Regions from separate parts of the Brevibacillus parabrevis genome, predicted to be linked through region 3. Evidence: riboswitches for the same ligand, from Rfam matches in the RefSeq annotation. Region 3 holds a riboswitch; each other region holds the start of a gene.
The links. A riboswitch is a leader RNA that binds a small molecule or an ion and turns the genes downstream of it on or off. The one in region 3 is predicted to bind cobalamin.

Region 1 (5,354 bases), 2.2 Mb from region 3:
ACGGTAATCGGTTGCGAGATATTTGTCAAAATAAGTGCCCTTGGCGTACTCCGACTGCTCAAAGCCCATGAAGGTTTCCCCTTTTGCCTTGGCAATCTCGGCGCTCATCTCCAGCGAGTAAAAGTTCATCATCATGAAGAACGTGCGGGCAAAATCTTTTGCTTCTTCACTCTCATACGCGATTTTGTTTTTCGCGAGGTAGCCGTTGAGGTTCATCGCACCCAATCCGACAGAGTGCAGCTCGCGGTTCGCTTTTTGCACGCCCGGCGCATTTTCCACACGGGTTACATCGCTGACGGACGTAATCGCTTCGATGCCTTCGCGCACGGATTCACGGATTTTTTTGTGCTCCATCACGTTGACGATGTTCAGGGAAGCCAGATTGCAGCTGATGTCGCGGCGGATGATGTCTTCCTCGCCGTAATTCGTGATCGTGGTAGTCTCCTGCAACTGGAAAATTTCCGTGCACAGGTTGGACATTTTGACCGCTCCAATATCTTTGAGCGCGTGGTTTTTGTTCGCATTCGTCTTGTTCATGATGTACGGATAGCCCGATTCCATCTGGATCATCGCGATCTTGGTAAGCATCTCGCGGGCGCTCATGACGATCTTTTTCTTGATGCGCTCGTTTGCGACCAACTCGTCGTACATCTGATCGAGATCCAGATCATCCAGATGAACGCCGTATTCCTTGTAGACCGAATAAGGAGCGAACACGGTCAGAGGCTTGTTCTCCTCTGCCAGCTTGTAAAACACATTCGGCACAATCAGGCCGATCGACAATGTCTTGATCCGCGATTTTTCGTCAGCGTTGATCTTTTTGCAATCGAGAAACTCGTTGATGTCCCAGCCAAAAATGTTGTAATAAGCTGCCCCGGAGCCTTTGCGCTGTCCCATCTGGTCGGCGTAGGAAAACGCATCTTCCAAAAGCTTGAGTACAGGCATGACGCCTTTGGCTGCGCCCTCGACGCCTTTGATCGGCTCTCCCCGCCCGCGAAGCTTGGACAGATTGACCGCTACGCCGCCGCCGATTTTCGAGAGCTGCATGCAAGTTCCGAGCACGTAGTTGATCGAGTTCAGGGAGTCGTCCATTTCCAGCAAGAAGCAGGAGACCATTTCCCCGCGGCGGCTTTTCCCTGCATTGAGGAATGTCGGTGTAGCCGGCTGGAGACGCTGTTCCATCATGGAAACAGTCAGGCGCTTCGCAAGCTCGAAGTCTCCGCGGCCGAGCGAGAGAGCAACAATCGCTACCCGATCCGGGTACTGCTCCAAATACGTGGACTTGTCGTCCGTTTTCAGAGCGTAGTCTTTGTAAAACTTGGAGATGGCCATGTACGACGCGAATTGAAAACCAGTGTCATGCGCCAGTCGGAAAACTTCGTCGACCTGTTCAACGGTGTAGTCCTCATACACATTTTCATAAAAATCATGCTGGATCAAATAGTCCATCCGCTCTTTGACACTGTTGAAGGTCATGGTCTTCGCCTGCACTTCCTCCATGAAGACGGCGACTGCCTCTCTGTCTTTTTCCAATTGGTAAAACCCGTCGTTTCCACGCTGCATTAGTTGGTTGTTCAATTCAATGTGCCGCAATTGCTGCCACCCCACTCGTAAATTGTTCCACGTCACGGCCGGTACCGGACAATTCAAACTTGGAAATCACCGGAACGCCATACTGGATCGCGATTGTATCTGCGCTTTTGGCAAAGCTGGTGCCCCAGTTGCGATTGCCGCTGGCAGACACTCCGCGCAAATAGACATGATTTCGCTTCAGGAAACGGTCCACCTTCTCTGGCACCTGCCCGAAGCCTGTCGTGTACGTCACCAGGATGAACGGCTCGTCTAGCACCATCTCCGGATCGATTTCCACGCGCGGCAGATCGATTTTGTTTACGAATCGTCTCACGTTTCCTGTTTTTGAATCAAAAGCGATTATCATGTCCCTCATCCTTTACTGCAATTGTATACTTTTTAGCCAAAGTAAAAGCGCATTCGACGCCAAAATGTCGAATGCGCATGATGATTCCCATCGTATCCATTCAGCATGACAAACGAATGGAGCGCTCGAACACTTCCCTATCTTCCGTAGGTTACACAGTGCTTGCAGTCAGGCAGGTCTCCTGGCTTGGGGTCATTGCTCCATTTGGCCTTCCCGATTGGCTCAATCAGTGGCGATCACAAGCAAATGGAACTCTCTCATCACAGTGGCGGGACCGCGTCGGAATCTCACCGACTTCCCTATTAAGTCTACCAAATATAGCGTGGTAAACACCTGTCCGCATCAATATGTAGTTGGTAAAACTTACTTTACCTCAATATATCGTAGGAGTCAAGCTTGGCATGTTCAATTTTCGTAGTGATAATCTCTCTCATTTCTCTATTGCCAATCTCTGGTTTTCGTCCATATAATAGGTTTCGTGTACATAAAAGTTGACGCCTACGGACGAATGGAGAGTGACCCATGATGGACAGTACGACTTACGAGGCAGTAGCGATTCCCCGTTCCCAAACGAGAAAAATAACATACAACGATCGTACGTTCCACCTATTTGTGAGCACGCCAGACACAGCCCCGCCGCCAACAGGCTTTCCTGTCATCTATTTGCTGGACGCCAACTCGGTTTTCGGCACGATGACCGAAGCCATTCGCCTGCAATGCCGCGCTCCTGAAAAAACAGGCGTGCAACCAGCCATCGTCGTCGGCATCGGCTATCCGACGGAAGCGCCTTTCCATCCGTCCCGCTACTACGACTTCACGCATGTCGTTCCGCAAGACGAGCTGCCCGCTCATCCGCGCGGCGGAGAATGGCCGGAAATGGGCGGCGCCGAAAGGTTTCTTTCGTTTATCGAGAAAACGGTGAAGCCTGCTATCGAAAAAGATTTTCCTATCGATCGTACCCGCCAGACGATCTTCGGTCATTCTCTCGGCGGCTTGCTGGTGCTGCACGCCCTGTTGACGCGGCCGCACGAGTACCAATGCTATATCGCCGGCAGCCCGTCCATTCACTGGAACGAAAGCGTCCTGCTCGAAGAAGAGCGGCGCTTGCCTGAACGGCTTACAGACGAGCTGAAAGTCAGAGCGCTCCTGACGATCGGGGAACTGGAGAACGACGGGCGCTTCCACGTCAACGTCAAAGCTGAGGCCATGGCAAAAAGGCTGTCCGCTCTCGGCACAGGTCAGATACAAGCCACGTTCCGTCAATTCCCGGACGAAAATCACACCTCTGTCTTGCACGTCCTGATCAGCCACGCGATCCGCTTCGCTTCCAAAACCGCTGCCTGCTAACCAGGGCAGCTTTTTCTTTTCCCAAAACCGGCCAACAACCGCTCCACGCACGCAAAAAACCGCCCATACGAAACATATGAGCGGTCATGCACGCATTTCTGCTCTTTTTCGGCTTACTGGAGGGACAACACCTTGTTGATCTGCGGCAGCTCTTCAATCGCCGCTACAACTGTTGGCGTAATCTCTTCATCCGTGACGCAAACAAGCAGGGCGTTCTTCCCTTTTTGCTCGCGCGACACGTTCAGCTTGGAAATATTGATTTCGTGGTCAGCCAGTTTGCGGGATACGTCGTAAATGACCCCGGGATAGTCGGTATGGTGCACCAAAAGACCGTGACCGCCCGGCGGAATCCGACAGGCGCAGTAATTGATCTCACTGATGTACACCTCGCGCCAGTCCTGGGCGAACGTATATTTGTTCGCGCCCACGCGCAAATTCGCCAAATGGTTGGCGTATTCACCTGAGCTGTTTTGCACGGAAACGCCGCTGCCCAGCCCTTCCAGAAGCAAGGACGCGATCTGCTCTTTGTTTTCATGGGCCAAAATGCTCAAGGTTGCCCCTGCAAGCTGCGGCTCCAGTCTGCTAATCAATTGGGCCAACTCACGAAGTCCAGCGTATTGGGTCATGTAATGCCCTCACTCTCCCAGTCAAGGTTATCCTTCATTTCGGAAGAATCCACTCTTCCGGCTCTTTGATGATGGAGGAATGGTTTTCGGAACGGTACCAAGCTGTCAGGCTTTCCCCGTCCTTTTTGTACACAATGCGGTAAATCGTATTGCCTTTTCCGCTTTTGGCAAAAGGGCTTTCATCGGCAGGAACAGCGGTCACGCCGCCCGGTTCAATCACGCCGCCTTTTTCCTTGATGACAGCCTGGATCGTCGCCATGTGCTCACTGCTCGTAGCCGACATTCCCATGTAAGCGAGAAACCCCAAGAGGAGTGCTCCCGCCAAAAACGAAACGATAATCACTTTGGATTTTTTCGTTGCATCCACCAAGCGCTTCCCCCGTATATTAATTCTCTTTATCTATCGAACGCACCTTGTCGATCGTTCCTCCGCCGAGACAAACTTCGCCATCGTAGAAGACGACGGCCTGTCCAGGAGTAACGGCTTTTTGCGGTTGAGCGAAAACGACCTCTACGGTGTTGCCTTCCTGCACGTGTACCGTCACTTGCTGATCCGGCTGACGATAACGGAACTTCGCGGTGCAGACAAACGATCCGGTTGGCTTGTTGGCGCTAACCCAGCTCACGTCTGTCGCCAAAAGACTGCTTGAGTACAGGCGGGGATGATCGGAGCCTTCCCCGACAATCAGTGCGTTGCGTTCCAGATCCTTGTCCACGACAAACCACGGTTGACCGCTCGTGCCGTGTCCGCCGCCGATTCCAAGCCCTTGGCGCTGACCGAGCGTGTAGTACATCAGTCCATCGTGCTGCCCGATCACGGTTCCCTCGACAGTCTCGATATTGCCGGGCTTCGCTGGCAAGTAGTTTTGCAAAAACTCGCGGAAGTTGCGTTCGCCAATGAAGCAAATCCCTGTGCTGTCCTTTTTCTTTGCGGTGTAAAGCCCTGCTTCCTCGGCGATTTTGCGCACCTCGGGCTTTGGCAAATGTCCGATGGGAAACATCGTTTTGGACAACTGCTCCTGGCCGAGCACGTTGAGGAAATACGTCTGGTCCTTGTTGTTGTCCGCGCCTCGGATCAGCTTGTACTCCCCGTCGATGAATTTCACCTGCGCATAGTGGCCTGTCGCGATGTAATCGGCTCCCAGGTCCATCACTTTTGCCAGCAGTTCGCCAAACTTGATTTCGCGGTTGCACATGACGTCCGGGTTCGGAGTGCGCCCGCGTTTATATTCATCCAAAAAATACTGGAATACTTTATCCATGTATTCTTTTTCAAAATTGACGGTGTAATATGGAATGCCGATCTGTTCACAGACGCGCCGGACATCCTGGAAGTCTTCTTCCGCCGTGCAGTGGCCGAATTCATCGGTATCATCCCAGTTTTTCATGAAGATGCCGATGACGTCATATCCCTGTTGCTTGAGCAGGTAAGCCGTCACGGA
Region 2 (5,354 bases), 2.2 Mb from region 3:
CCGCTATGCAGGCGATTTTGTCGACGTACGCCATGACTTTTCCGCCAAAAATCGTATTGTGATGGTTCGTATCCGGCGGGAACACGAGATCAGTCAAATAGGTTCGGGATTGTCCGGTCGGGCATGCTTCTGTTGCCATCTGTGCTGCTCCTCTCGTTGCCATCATACGATTATGCTTTTTGTGTCAAACGGTCACGCACAGCATGCGTCGCCGCCACCATGTTTTTCAAAGCTTCCACTGTCTCTGCTCTTCCGCGCGTCTTCAGACCGCAATCCGGGTTGATCCAGAATTGGGCTGGCGGCAATACTTGCACGCCGCGCGACACCATCTCTTCGATCTCCGCGACAGCTGGAACGCGCGGGCTGTGGATGTCGTATACGCCCAGGCCGATTCCTTTATCGTACGTGCAAGTCTCGAAGACGGAGACAAGCTCGCCGTGGCTGCGGGACGTCTCGATCGAGATGACGTCGGCATCCAGCTCGCTGATGACGTCGATGAAGTCGTGAAATTCGCAATAGCACATATGCGTGTGAATTTGCGTGCTCGCGGCAACTGTCGAGGTAGCCACGCGGAACGATTTGACGGCCCAGTCCAGATACGCCGCCCTGTCTGCCTGCTTGAGCGGCAAGCCTTCCCGCAGCGCAGGCTCATCCACCTGAATCATGCGGATTCCCGCCGCTTCCAGCGCCTCCACTTCTGCTTGCAGCGCCAGGGCGATCTGTTCGCACACCTCTTGGCGGGACACGTCATCGCGGACAAATGACCAGTTCAAAATGGTCGCCGGGCCTGTCAGCATGCCTTTTACTGGTTTTTCCGTCAACGACTTGGCGTATACGCTCTCTTTGACGGTCATGGGAGCGACGAACTGCACATCGCCGTAGATGACAGGTGGCTTGACGCAACGGGAACCGTACGACTGAACCCAGCCATTTTTCGTGAAGACGAAGCCGTCGAGCTTTTCCCCGAAATATTCGACCATGTCTGTCCGTTCAAACTCGCCGTGGACAAGCACGTCCAGCCCGATCTCTTCCTGAATCGCAATCCACTGCTTGATTTGCTCCGCGATGAAGGCATCGTACTGCTCGACTGTCCAGTTCCCTTTTTTGTACTGCTGTCTGGCCTGACGAACCTCTGCCGTCTGCGGGAAACTGCCGATCGTCGTTGTAGGCAAAAGCGGCAGCTTCCAGGCGGCTTGCTGGATATCGCGGCGCTCGTGGAACGGCACGTCGCGTTTGGCTTCTGTCGTCTCCAGCGCTTTTCGAGCCTGCTGTACTTTCTCCCGGTTTCTCGCCGGAGACTCGGCCAGGCGGAGCAAGTCCTTTTCGTTCTGGGCAATTTCCTTCGATATAACATACTTTCCAAATCGGAATCCTTGGACTAAAAGCTGCACTTCTCCCAATTTTTCGTCCGCAAAGGCTAATGCCGCTTGAACTTCCCCAGGCAAATCGGTTTCTGCTTCAACAGTGACGGGAACATGCAACAGGCTGCTCGATGGCTGTAGCCAAATTCGGTCCGGGTCGACCACATTGCTGATCGTCTTGACCAGCTCCCACTTTTCCTCCAGGGCCGAGCGCCAAATGTTGCGGCCATCGACGATTCCTGCGCCGAGCACTTTTTCCTGCGGGAAGCCATGTGCCGTCAGGTTGGCCAAATTCGCTTTTCCTCCGTGGACAAAGTCCAGGCCCAAGCCTTCCACTGGCAGCGCGATCAGCTCCTCGTACCAATCCACCGCTTCGAAATACGTCTGAACCATCAGCTTGAGGTGTGGCAGCGCCTGACTGAACTGTTCGTACACCCGGCGAATAAGCGCTCTGTCCTGCTCGGAAATATCTTGGACGAAAGCCGGCTCATCGATTTGCACCCATTCCACGCCATGCAGTTCGAGTTCACGAAGCACGTCCACGTAAAGCGGCACGATCTGATCGACAACGCGTTCGAACTCGTCCTTCGCATATCCTTTCGCCAGCTTGACAAACGTGTACGGCCCGACAATCACCGGCTTCCCGACGATGCCCAGCTGATCCCTGGCCTCCAGGTACGCTTTCAGCGGCCTGTTCTCTGCCAGCACTGGCGGGCGTTCGCCAAACTCAGGAACGATGTAGTGATAGTTCGTATTGAACCACTTGGTCATTTCGCTTGCGACAGCTTCTTTGTTGCCGCGCGCCATGGCGAAGTACGTATCGAGCGGTACCGGGCCGCCATCATAGGCAAAACGCTTCGGAACGAGTCCGAACATGACAGCCATGTCCAGCATGTGATCGTAGTAAGTAAAGTCGTTGACGGGAATCCACTCGATGCCTTTGTCTTTTTGCTTGATCAGATGCTGCTGGCGGATTTGCTCCATTTGCGCAAGAAACGCTGACTCTTCCAATTTGCCTGCCCAAAAGGACTCCAATGCTTTTTTCCACTCCCGGTCTTTGCCGATTCGCGGATATCCCAGGTTGCTGCTTTTCATGAGCTTTCTCTCCCATCCATTGAAGGTATTTGTAAAGCCAATCAAAAAAGGCACTTCCAACGGTCAAAAAGAACGTTAGAAATGCCAAATAAGCACTGAGATCACAGCATCCTAACACCTCCCTATCTCCCGTAGGTTAAGCAGTGTTGTCGAAACAGGCAGGTCTCCTGACTTGAGGATCACGATCTGCACAACGCCTTCCCAGTCCGTCTCGACCAGTGGCTTATCGCTGTGCAAACTCCCCTCATACAGTGGCGGGACCGTGTCGGATTCTCACCGACTTCCCTTTTCATCCTTGCGCCGATTTTCGCGGCCAAGGAACCTGTTCCCACTCATATGAAATTGTCGGTATGAGTGCATGTGCTCTCGCATCTAGCAAAAGAGCACCTTTCTCCTTACAGTAACACGTAAACCAGTTTTTGTCATGCTAAACTATTTCCACTCACCAAAATTATTTCAAAGTTCAGCCTGATTGCCTCTACTCTGCCAGCTTTCCGGTTTATTGCTTGGTCAGTCGCAGCTCCTGTGCCCGCAGAGAAGGTTTGCGAATCATGTAAATAGTGTAGCCGATCACAGCGCCTGCAACAGCGGGCAGCATCCAGCCAAGCCCGATCGTATACATCGGCAAGTAGCGAGTAAAGAAGTCGTTGATGACGGGAAGCTGGGCACCTGCCGCGTTCAGTCCGTCAAACAGGCTGATCAGAAAAGTAGCGAGCAAGCTTCCCTGATACACCTCTGGTCGTCCGCCAAATCCTTTGTGCATAAACGTTAAAAAGACGAGGGAAATCGCAATCGGGTACATGGTCATCAAGATCGGAACCGACACTTTGATCAGCGCCGTCAAGCCGATATTGGCGACGAGTGTACTGAACACAGCCAGAATGACGGCAAACTTTTTATACGAGATCGCCGGAAACAGCGAATGGAAAAACGAAGAGCAAGCTGTAATGAGACCGACGCTGGTGGTCAGGCATGCGATCGTAATCATGAGGCCGAGCAAAACGGCGCCGTAAGAGCCGAAGTAGTAATTGGACACCTTGGCCAAAATTTGCGCCCCGTTTTCCAGATGACCAAGCTTCTCCACACTGGAAGCGCCCATATAGGCAAGCACCGTGTAGAAGAACGCCAGGAGTGCGCCCGCGATCATCGTTGCTTTTGCGCACGTGAGCAAAATTTGCTTTTTCGCCGTGATGCCTCTTTGCTTGATCGCATTCACGATGATGATTCCAAACACAAATGCCCCCAAAGCGTCCAAGGTTAAATAGCCGTCCTGAAAGCCTTTGTAAAACGCTTTGGACTGATAATCCGTCACAGGTGCTTGCAGCGCGCCAATCGGGAACAAAATCGCCGTCAACACAATCACGCCGATAAAAGTCAGCTTGATCGGTGTCAAGACTTTTCCGACTACATTGATAATTTTTCCAGGATTGAGAGATAACAGGCAAGCGAGTGTAAAGAACAAGACGGTGAAGACGATCAGTGGAACCGGACCAGCTTGCTCGGACAAAAATGGCTTGATTCCGATCTCAAACGAGACGTTCCCGGATCGCGGAATAGCGAAAAACGGCCCGATTGCCAAGTAGAGCAAAATCGTAAACACAAGACCAAATACCGGATGCACACGACTCGCCAACGAACGCAAATCATCCATTCCCGAATAAACCAACGCGATAATTGCGAGCAGCGGCAGCCCGACTCCCGTCACCAGGAAGCCCGCATTGGCCGTCCATACGTTCGTTCCAGCCATTTGCCCCAGCATTGGTGGAAAAATCAGATTCCCCGCTCCGAAGAACAGAGCGAACAGCATAAAGCCGATGATGAGGATGAACGAAGAAGAACCTTTTTGATGCATGACACAAACCCTCCTGTAATTCCAAAGCAAAGGTGCTTTTCAGCAACCCTCTGATTAGTGAAAAAATTCACACAATCACTCCGCCCGCTCATGCCCCAACAACCGGGATCAGATCGAGCGGGAATAATTGTCAGATAAATCAGTCGACCAAATCGGTAATCGATGACCAGATCGCTTCTCGCTTGCCACTTCCGCGCTGATCACGATTCTATCTGGACAACCAGAAGTAAAACAGCTCGTTACGTCATTTATTTATAACATAAATATAAATGAAAAGATATTGAAAATAGGCGATTCATTTCCTTCCCATCTATTAAAATATTATTTATCGAGCAAACCTCACGTATATTCTACTGGCGCATTTTCGGATCGGAATCGAAAAAAGACTGCCAATGAGCGGCAGTCTTTTTAAACATACGTTTAACTTTTTACTCAAAGCGGAAATCATCATCTGTCAGCGGCTCGACGTTGAGCGTGCGGACATAGCCATTTCCTTTTTTCGAGAAGAAATCATGCTGCTTCGTATGCGTCCGAATCCCGTTCAAAACGATCGGATTGACTTCTTCCTCCGGGAAGAACGGGTCCAGTCCCAGGTTCATCAACGCTTTGTTCGCGTTGTAACGCACGTAAGCCAGCACTTCGTCCGCCAAGCCAATTTCCGTATATAGAGACACGGTATACGCCTCTTCGTTCTCATGCAGCTCGTGTAACAACGCGTACAGCTCCTCTTTCACAGCTGTCTGCTCGACGACGCTGAGGCGTTGATACACTTCTTGCGCAAGCACGCCGACGTACAGTCCGTGAATGCTTTCGTCGCGCACAATCAGGTCGATGATCTCGCCACTGCTCGTCATCTTGCCCTGTCCAGCCAAAAAGAGCGGGTAGAAGAAGCCGCTGTAAAACAAATAGCTTTCCAGAAAAACAGAGGCAACCATCGCCATGTACAAGTCTTTCGCTGTCTCGATGCTTTGATAACGTTGCGAGATCAACGCCGCTTTCTTTTGCAGATGCGGATTGCGCTCCACCCAGGCAAAAATCTCGTCGAT
Region 3 (5,354 bases):
CCCGCATCCATCACGCAAATCCATTCCGCCCACTCAAACGCGATATCCATATCATGCGTCGCCATTAGCACCGTTGTCCCGTTTTGGTGAATCGCATCAAGCTCGCGCAAAAGATTTCGCGTCTGATAGCGGTCGAGATACGCCGTAGGCTCATCCAAAAGCAACAGCTCCGGTTCCAGCACCATGACCCCGGCCAAAGCCAGTCGACGCTTTTGCCCCAGGCTCAGGTGATGAATCGGCACGTCAGCAAGCTCGGTCATCCCGAACGCCTGAAGAATCGCCTGTACCTTTTGGCGAATCACGTCCGCCGGCAGGTTCCGGTTGCACAGCCCGTAGGATACATCCTCCGCTACGGTACTGGCGATCAGTTGGTGCTCCGGGTCCTGGAAGACAAGACCGACTTTTTGCGTCATCTCCTGCAAGGCAGCGCGTTTGTAGCTGAGCGGCGTCCCTTTCCAGCTCACTTGCCCTTGCTGCGGCTGGATGATCCCGTTCCCGTGCAAAAACAAAGTAGATTTGCCGCAACCGTTTCGTCCGAGCAGCGCGCATTTTTTCCCTTCTGGAATGCCCAGGGACAGTCCGCGCAGCACAGGGCCGCGGCCACCCGGATAGGCGTAGTGCACGTCAGCAAATTCCAACAGCCATGATGTCAAAGCATTATCCCCCTGTCCACCACTCCAGCAAAATCAGCAGAACACAGCCTGCTATCGACTCCCATTCATATCGTCTGGAGCGGGAATGACTGTGCAAAGAAAGCACTTGCAAGCTTTCCCCGAAGCCTCTGGCTGCCATCCCTTTGTACAACGCATCGTATTTGCGCATCGCCCTGACGAACAGCTGGGCAGCCAGACCGCCGATGTCGCGCATCGTCGCGCGAAATCCCCGGTGTCCGCCACGCGAGCGCTGAGCAATCCACAACTGATGGGAGACGCCGAGCAACACGAAAATAAAGCGGTACATAATCATCAGCAAATCCGTAACGATGACCGGAAGCCGCAGCTTGCGCAACACCTGCAAAATCTCGGCAAACGGCACCGTAAACAAAATAAAGGAAAAGCAGGCAAGGCTGGCCATCGTTCGCCAAAACAGCACCCACACCTTGCTGATGGCGCTCATTGGAACGTATATCAAATAAGGGCCGACATGCCACGCCACTGCCATCTGAGTCACAGGAGCTGTCTCCGCCCTTGTCGCTTCCAGCAGAAGTGCAGGCAAACCCAAAACAAAGAACGAGAGAGACAAAAGAAGAAATCCGAAATAGAAACGGACGGGAATACGGGCATATCCGATCACCCATACTCCCATCCAAATGCAAATCGCCATTTGCAACCACTCATGTCCTGTCAAAACGAGCAAAATCAACGCGCTCGCAAACAGAAGCTTGTGTTCCGGCGGCAAAAATCTCAGACGGTTTTGATACGAAAGAGAGTCAAGCTGCTGCCAGTTCATTTTTTGTTTTTATCCAGCCGACCTTTGTACAAGCCCATCGCATAGCCGACAATGCCCGCTCCCAATGCCGCTTGCACGGCAAACAGCAAGCTCTCCGTCTCGCCTCCTGGCGGTTCAAGCAGCGGCTGGAACCACGGCTCGTACGCAGGGGCAATCTCCTTGATCGCTTCCTCTGCCGCTCCGTCCGCTCCGCCGAACTCCGAGTCCTGCACCAAAAGCAACGGCACGATCGCAAGCACGACGACACCCAGGAGCAGCAGCCAGTTCATTCCTTTTTTCACAGCGATTCCTCCCGTTTCAGCAAGCGCAGCTCCGCCAGCTCTTTTGCATTGTAAGATTGAAGCCAGTTCCAGACGAGCACGGTCAGAAGCCCCTCGCTGATCGCCAACGGAATTTGTGTGATGGCAAAAATGCCAGCGAACTTGGCGAAAGAAGCCAATACCCCGCCAGACTCAGCCGGAAAAGCCAGCGCCAACTGAACAGATGTCACTACATAAGTCGCCAGGTCAGCAAGAGCTGCCGCAGCGAAGACAGCCAAACGTTGTCCTCCGTTGGCACGGACAATCAGGCGGTACACCCCGTAAGCCACCATCGGCCCGACAACCGCCATCGAAACGGCGTTGGCGCCAAGCGTGGTCAATCCGCCATGCGCCAACAGCAAGGCTTGGAACAACAGCACCAGACTGCCCAGCACAGACATCACCCACGGGCCGAACATGATCGCCCCAAGTCCTGTTCCGGTAGGATGGGAGCTGCTTCCCGTCACCGAAGGAATTTTCAAAGCAGACAGCACGAAAGCAAAGGCACCTGATACGCCAATAAGCAGCTTCATTTGCGGGTGTTCTTTGACGATTTTGTTTAACGAACGAATGCCAAGAATGAAGAACGGAATAAATACTACCCACCAGAACAACGCCCACGACAGCGGCAAATACCCTTCCATAATGTGCATCGCGTAAGAAGTTTGCGGTTCATTTACGAGAAAGTAAAGAACAAAGCCCGCAATCAATAAACAGGTCGAGACAAAGCGTGATCGATTCAAGGCAACTTCTCCTCCTTTGCTGTTCTTTTTACCGTTTTTTCCAATCAAAAAAGCCCCATCCGATAGCAGACGAGGTATGCGCACAAAACAATAGACATGAACTTCTGTCCAATTGCTCCGTATTCACCGCTCCTTTCCGCGAAGGTCTCCAGGGTGTGGCAAGTAGGTAGGTCTCCTGGCTTTCAGATCGATGCGCTCTTTGTCCTTCCCCATATGAATATGAGTGGAACTTCATCAAAGAGAACTCCCTGATTACAGTGGCGGGACCGCTCGGGACTTTCACCCGATTCCCTGTTACCCTTCGTGCTCATGCACACAAAGGCACCTATTGCCGACAATATCCAATTGTTTGACAGTTCTTGCTTGTCCTACATTATTATACTCAATCGCCCAATCCAGCGTAAAGCTTATTATCAAAAGGCTCCTGCAACCGATGACCTTTTGGCGAATGTCATTGACTGCACGAGCCTTGTTTTTGGTTCTACGTTTTTGATTCTACGCTTTCGCGTCCACGCCAACCGCTTCGTTGATGTGGGAAAAACCGTCCCGCTGCATCAGCTTGAGCAATTGCTTGTTGATCTGCTTCGAAATGCCAGGCCCTTGATAAATCATGCCAGTATAAACCTGGACCAGGCTGGCGCCCGCGCGTATTTTCTGATAGGCGTCTTCTCCGGTAAAAATGCCTCCGACACCGATAATCGGCACTTTGCCTCCGACTTCCTGATAAATCTCTTTCACCCACGCTGTCGATCGCTCTGTCAGCGGCTTTCCGCTCAAACCGCCCGCTTCCTCGGCGTACCGATGCCCTTGAACAGCTTCCCGCGACAGTGTCGTATTGGTGGCAATAATCCCGGAAATGCCTTCCGCCACAGCCCCTTGCACGACATCGCGCATATGCTCGTCAGACATGTCTGGAGCTACTTTGAGCAAAATCGGTTTTTTCTGAATGCCGCGCGCTTCCAGCTCAGCCGCTTTCTCGCGTATCGCCCGCACCAGCTGGCGCATGCTTTCTGTCTCCTGCAAGTCGCGCAAATTCGGCGTGTTCGGCGAGCTGATGTTAATGACGAAATAATGGCCGTACGCATAGAGCATGTCCAGACACTTGATATAGTCAGAAGCCGCTTCCTCATTAGGAGTGACTTTGTTTTTGCCAATATTGATCCCGATCGGAACATCGGAATAAGCGTAATCTACCAGATGCTGCGAAGCCAAATACGCACCGTGGTTGTTGAAGCCCATTCGGTTGATCACTGCTTCGTGTTCAGGCAAACGGAACAAGCGGGGCCTCGGATTGCCAGGCTGTCCCTGCGGCGTCAAAGTCCCGATTTCCACAAAGCCGAACCCGAGCGCACCGAGCGCATGATACACTTCGGCATTTTTGTCAAAACCGGCGGCGAGTCCTACCGGATTGGGAAAAGTCATTCCCCACAGCTTTGTCGCCAGACGCTCGTCCTTCAACTGGAACATCATTCTGAGCAAGCTTTTTCCCGGAGCAGAATCTTCCATCAGCTTCAAGGCACCAACCGTTTTTTCATGAATCTCTTCCGTATCCATCTGGAACAGATATTTTCTTATGAGCTTATACATCCCGGCTGCACTCCTTACTCCATTTTTACCTCATTGTAGAATACCACACTTTGTTTCTCGTGGGCTAACCTTTATACGCGATACATATTTCCAGTCGAGCAGACAAACTATAACAAAACCAGCGATTTAAAAGGGGACGTATGTTTCATGAAAGCAGACGGAAAAATCGGGATTGGCCAAGCGATCATGGTCATGATGCTCTCAATCGGAATAACCAACCATGTTACCCTTATTCCTCTGCTGCTCAGCAAAGCTGGGCGCGATGCCTGGCTGAGCGTCATTATTGGCGCCATCCCCTTTGCCGTTTGGGCATACGCCCTGTTTTTCATCAATAGACGGATCAAGCAGATGTCGCTGTCCCAGTGGCTTCTTTTGCGATCAGGAAAAACCGTCCGGCATCTGCTCCTCGCCCCGATCATCCTTTGCCTGTACTTGATGGCCCTCGTCAATTTAATCGATACGCAAACATGGACTACCGTCAACTATTTGCCGCAGACACCGGAATGGGTGACAGCGCTTGCCCTGATCATTTTGTGCGTGTTCGCCTCTTACGGCGGCATAGCTTCTGTCGGCATTACTTCCGGCATCCTGCTGCCTGCCGTTTCGTTATTGGGCATGTTCGTCGCGTTTGGCAACATTCCCAAAAAAGATTATACCCAGCTTTTGCCGCTGTTCCAAAACGGGCTTATGCCCACCCTGCACGCCATGGTGTTTGTAGGAGGAGGATTTACCGAGCTGTTCCTTTTGCTTTTGCTGCAACACCACATTCGCAAACCGCTTCGCGCCGTCCACTATATCATCATGATCGCGATCGTCCTGGTACTGACCCTCAGTCCGCTTACAGGAGCCATCGCCGAGTTCGGGCCTGTGGAATCGACGCGCCAGCGGTTTCCCGCCTTTGAGCAATGGCGGCTTTTGACGATCGGCAAAGACATCGAGAACATGGAGTTTTTCTCGATTTTTCAGTGGCTGTCCGGGTCGTTTATCCGCATTACGCTTTGCTTGCTGCTGCTCGGGGAGCTGCTCGTCCTGCGCACGAAAAAGCAAAGAAAATACGTCATGTTCGTCCTTGGCGCCAGCATGATCGCCCTGACCAGTCTTCCTTACAGCGACATGCAATTCGTGACGTTTCTCTCGAAGATTTACTATCCTTTTTACTTGCTGGTTATGGTAGTCGTCACACTCATCTTGTTCCTGCTGTCGCTGCGAAAACCAACCAGATTGGAGGATGTGAGCCATGACCCTTGAAGAGGAGCTGCGTGATAGATTTGCGCAT

Region 1: it holds a riboswitch for cobalamin, as region 3 does, so the genes downstream of both, nrdI (class Ib ribonucleoside-diphosphate reductase assembly flavoprotein NrdI) here and IRJ17_RS09080 (energy-coupling factor ABC transporter permease) in region 3, are expected to answer to the same signal.
Region 2: it holds a riboswitch for cobalamin, as region 3 does, so the genes downstream of both, metE (5-methyltetrahydropteroyltriglutamate--homocysteine S-methyltransferase) here and IRJ17_RS09080 (energy-coupling factor ABC transporter permease) in region 3, are expected to answer to the same signal.

What each region holds. Positions count from the first base shown of each region.
Region 1 is NZ_CP064090.1:4,153,327-4,158,680, forward strand. Features, by position in the region: gene nrdE (class 1b ribonucleoside-diphosphate reductase subunit alpha) at 1-1,593, opposite strand, end outside; gene nrdI (class Ib ribonucleoside-diphosphate reductase assembly flavoprotein NrdI) at 1,580-1,939, opposite strand; cobalamin riboswitch at 2,094-2,291, opposite strand; gene IRJ17_RS18790 (alpha/beta hydrolase) at 2,465-3,286, shown strand; gene IRJ17_RS18795 (ACT domain-containing protein) at 3,400-3,912, opposite strand; gene IRJ17_RS18800 (hypothetical protein) at 3,947-4,279, opposite strand; gene mnmA (tRNA 2-thiouridine(34) synthase MnmA) at 4,299-5,354, opposite strand, start outside.
Region 2 is NZ_CP064090.1:4,147,096-4,152,449, forward strand. Features, by position in the region: gene IRJ17_RS18760 (acyl-CoA thioesterase) at 1-139, opposite strand, end outside; gene metE (5-methyltetrahydropteroyltriglutamate--homocysteine S-methyltransferase) at 171-2,456, opposite strand; cobalamin riboswitch at 2,597-2,797, opposite strand; gene brnQ (branched-chain amino acid transport system II carrier protein) at 2,956-4,308, opposite strand; gene nrdF (class 1b ribonucleoside-diphosphate reductase subunit beta) at 4,737-5,354, opposite strand, start outside.
Region 3 is NZ_CP064090.1:1,913,677-1,919,030, reverse strand. Features, by position in the region: gene IRJ17_RS09095 (energy-coupling factor ABC transporter ATP-binding protein) at 1-653, opposite strand, end outside; gene cbiQ (cobalt ECF transporter T component CbiQ) at 658-1,449, opposite strand; gene IRJ17_RS09085 (energy-coupling factor ABC transporter substrate-binding protein) at 1,446-1,730, opposite strand; gene IRJ17_RS09080 (energy-coupling factor ABC transporter permease) at 1,727-2,491, opposite strand; cobalamin riboswitch at 2,640-2,835, opposite strand; gene IRJ17_RS09075 (quinone-dependent dihydroorotate dehydrogenase) at 2,987-4,078, opposite strand; gene IRJ17_RS09070 (GerAB/ArcD/ProY family transporter) at 4,226-5,326, shown strand; gene IRJ17_RS09065 (spore germination protein) at 5,316-5,354, shown strand, end outside.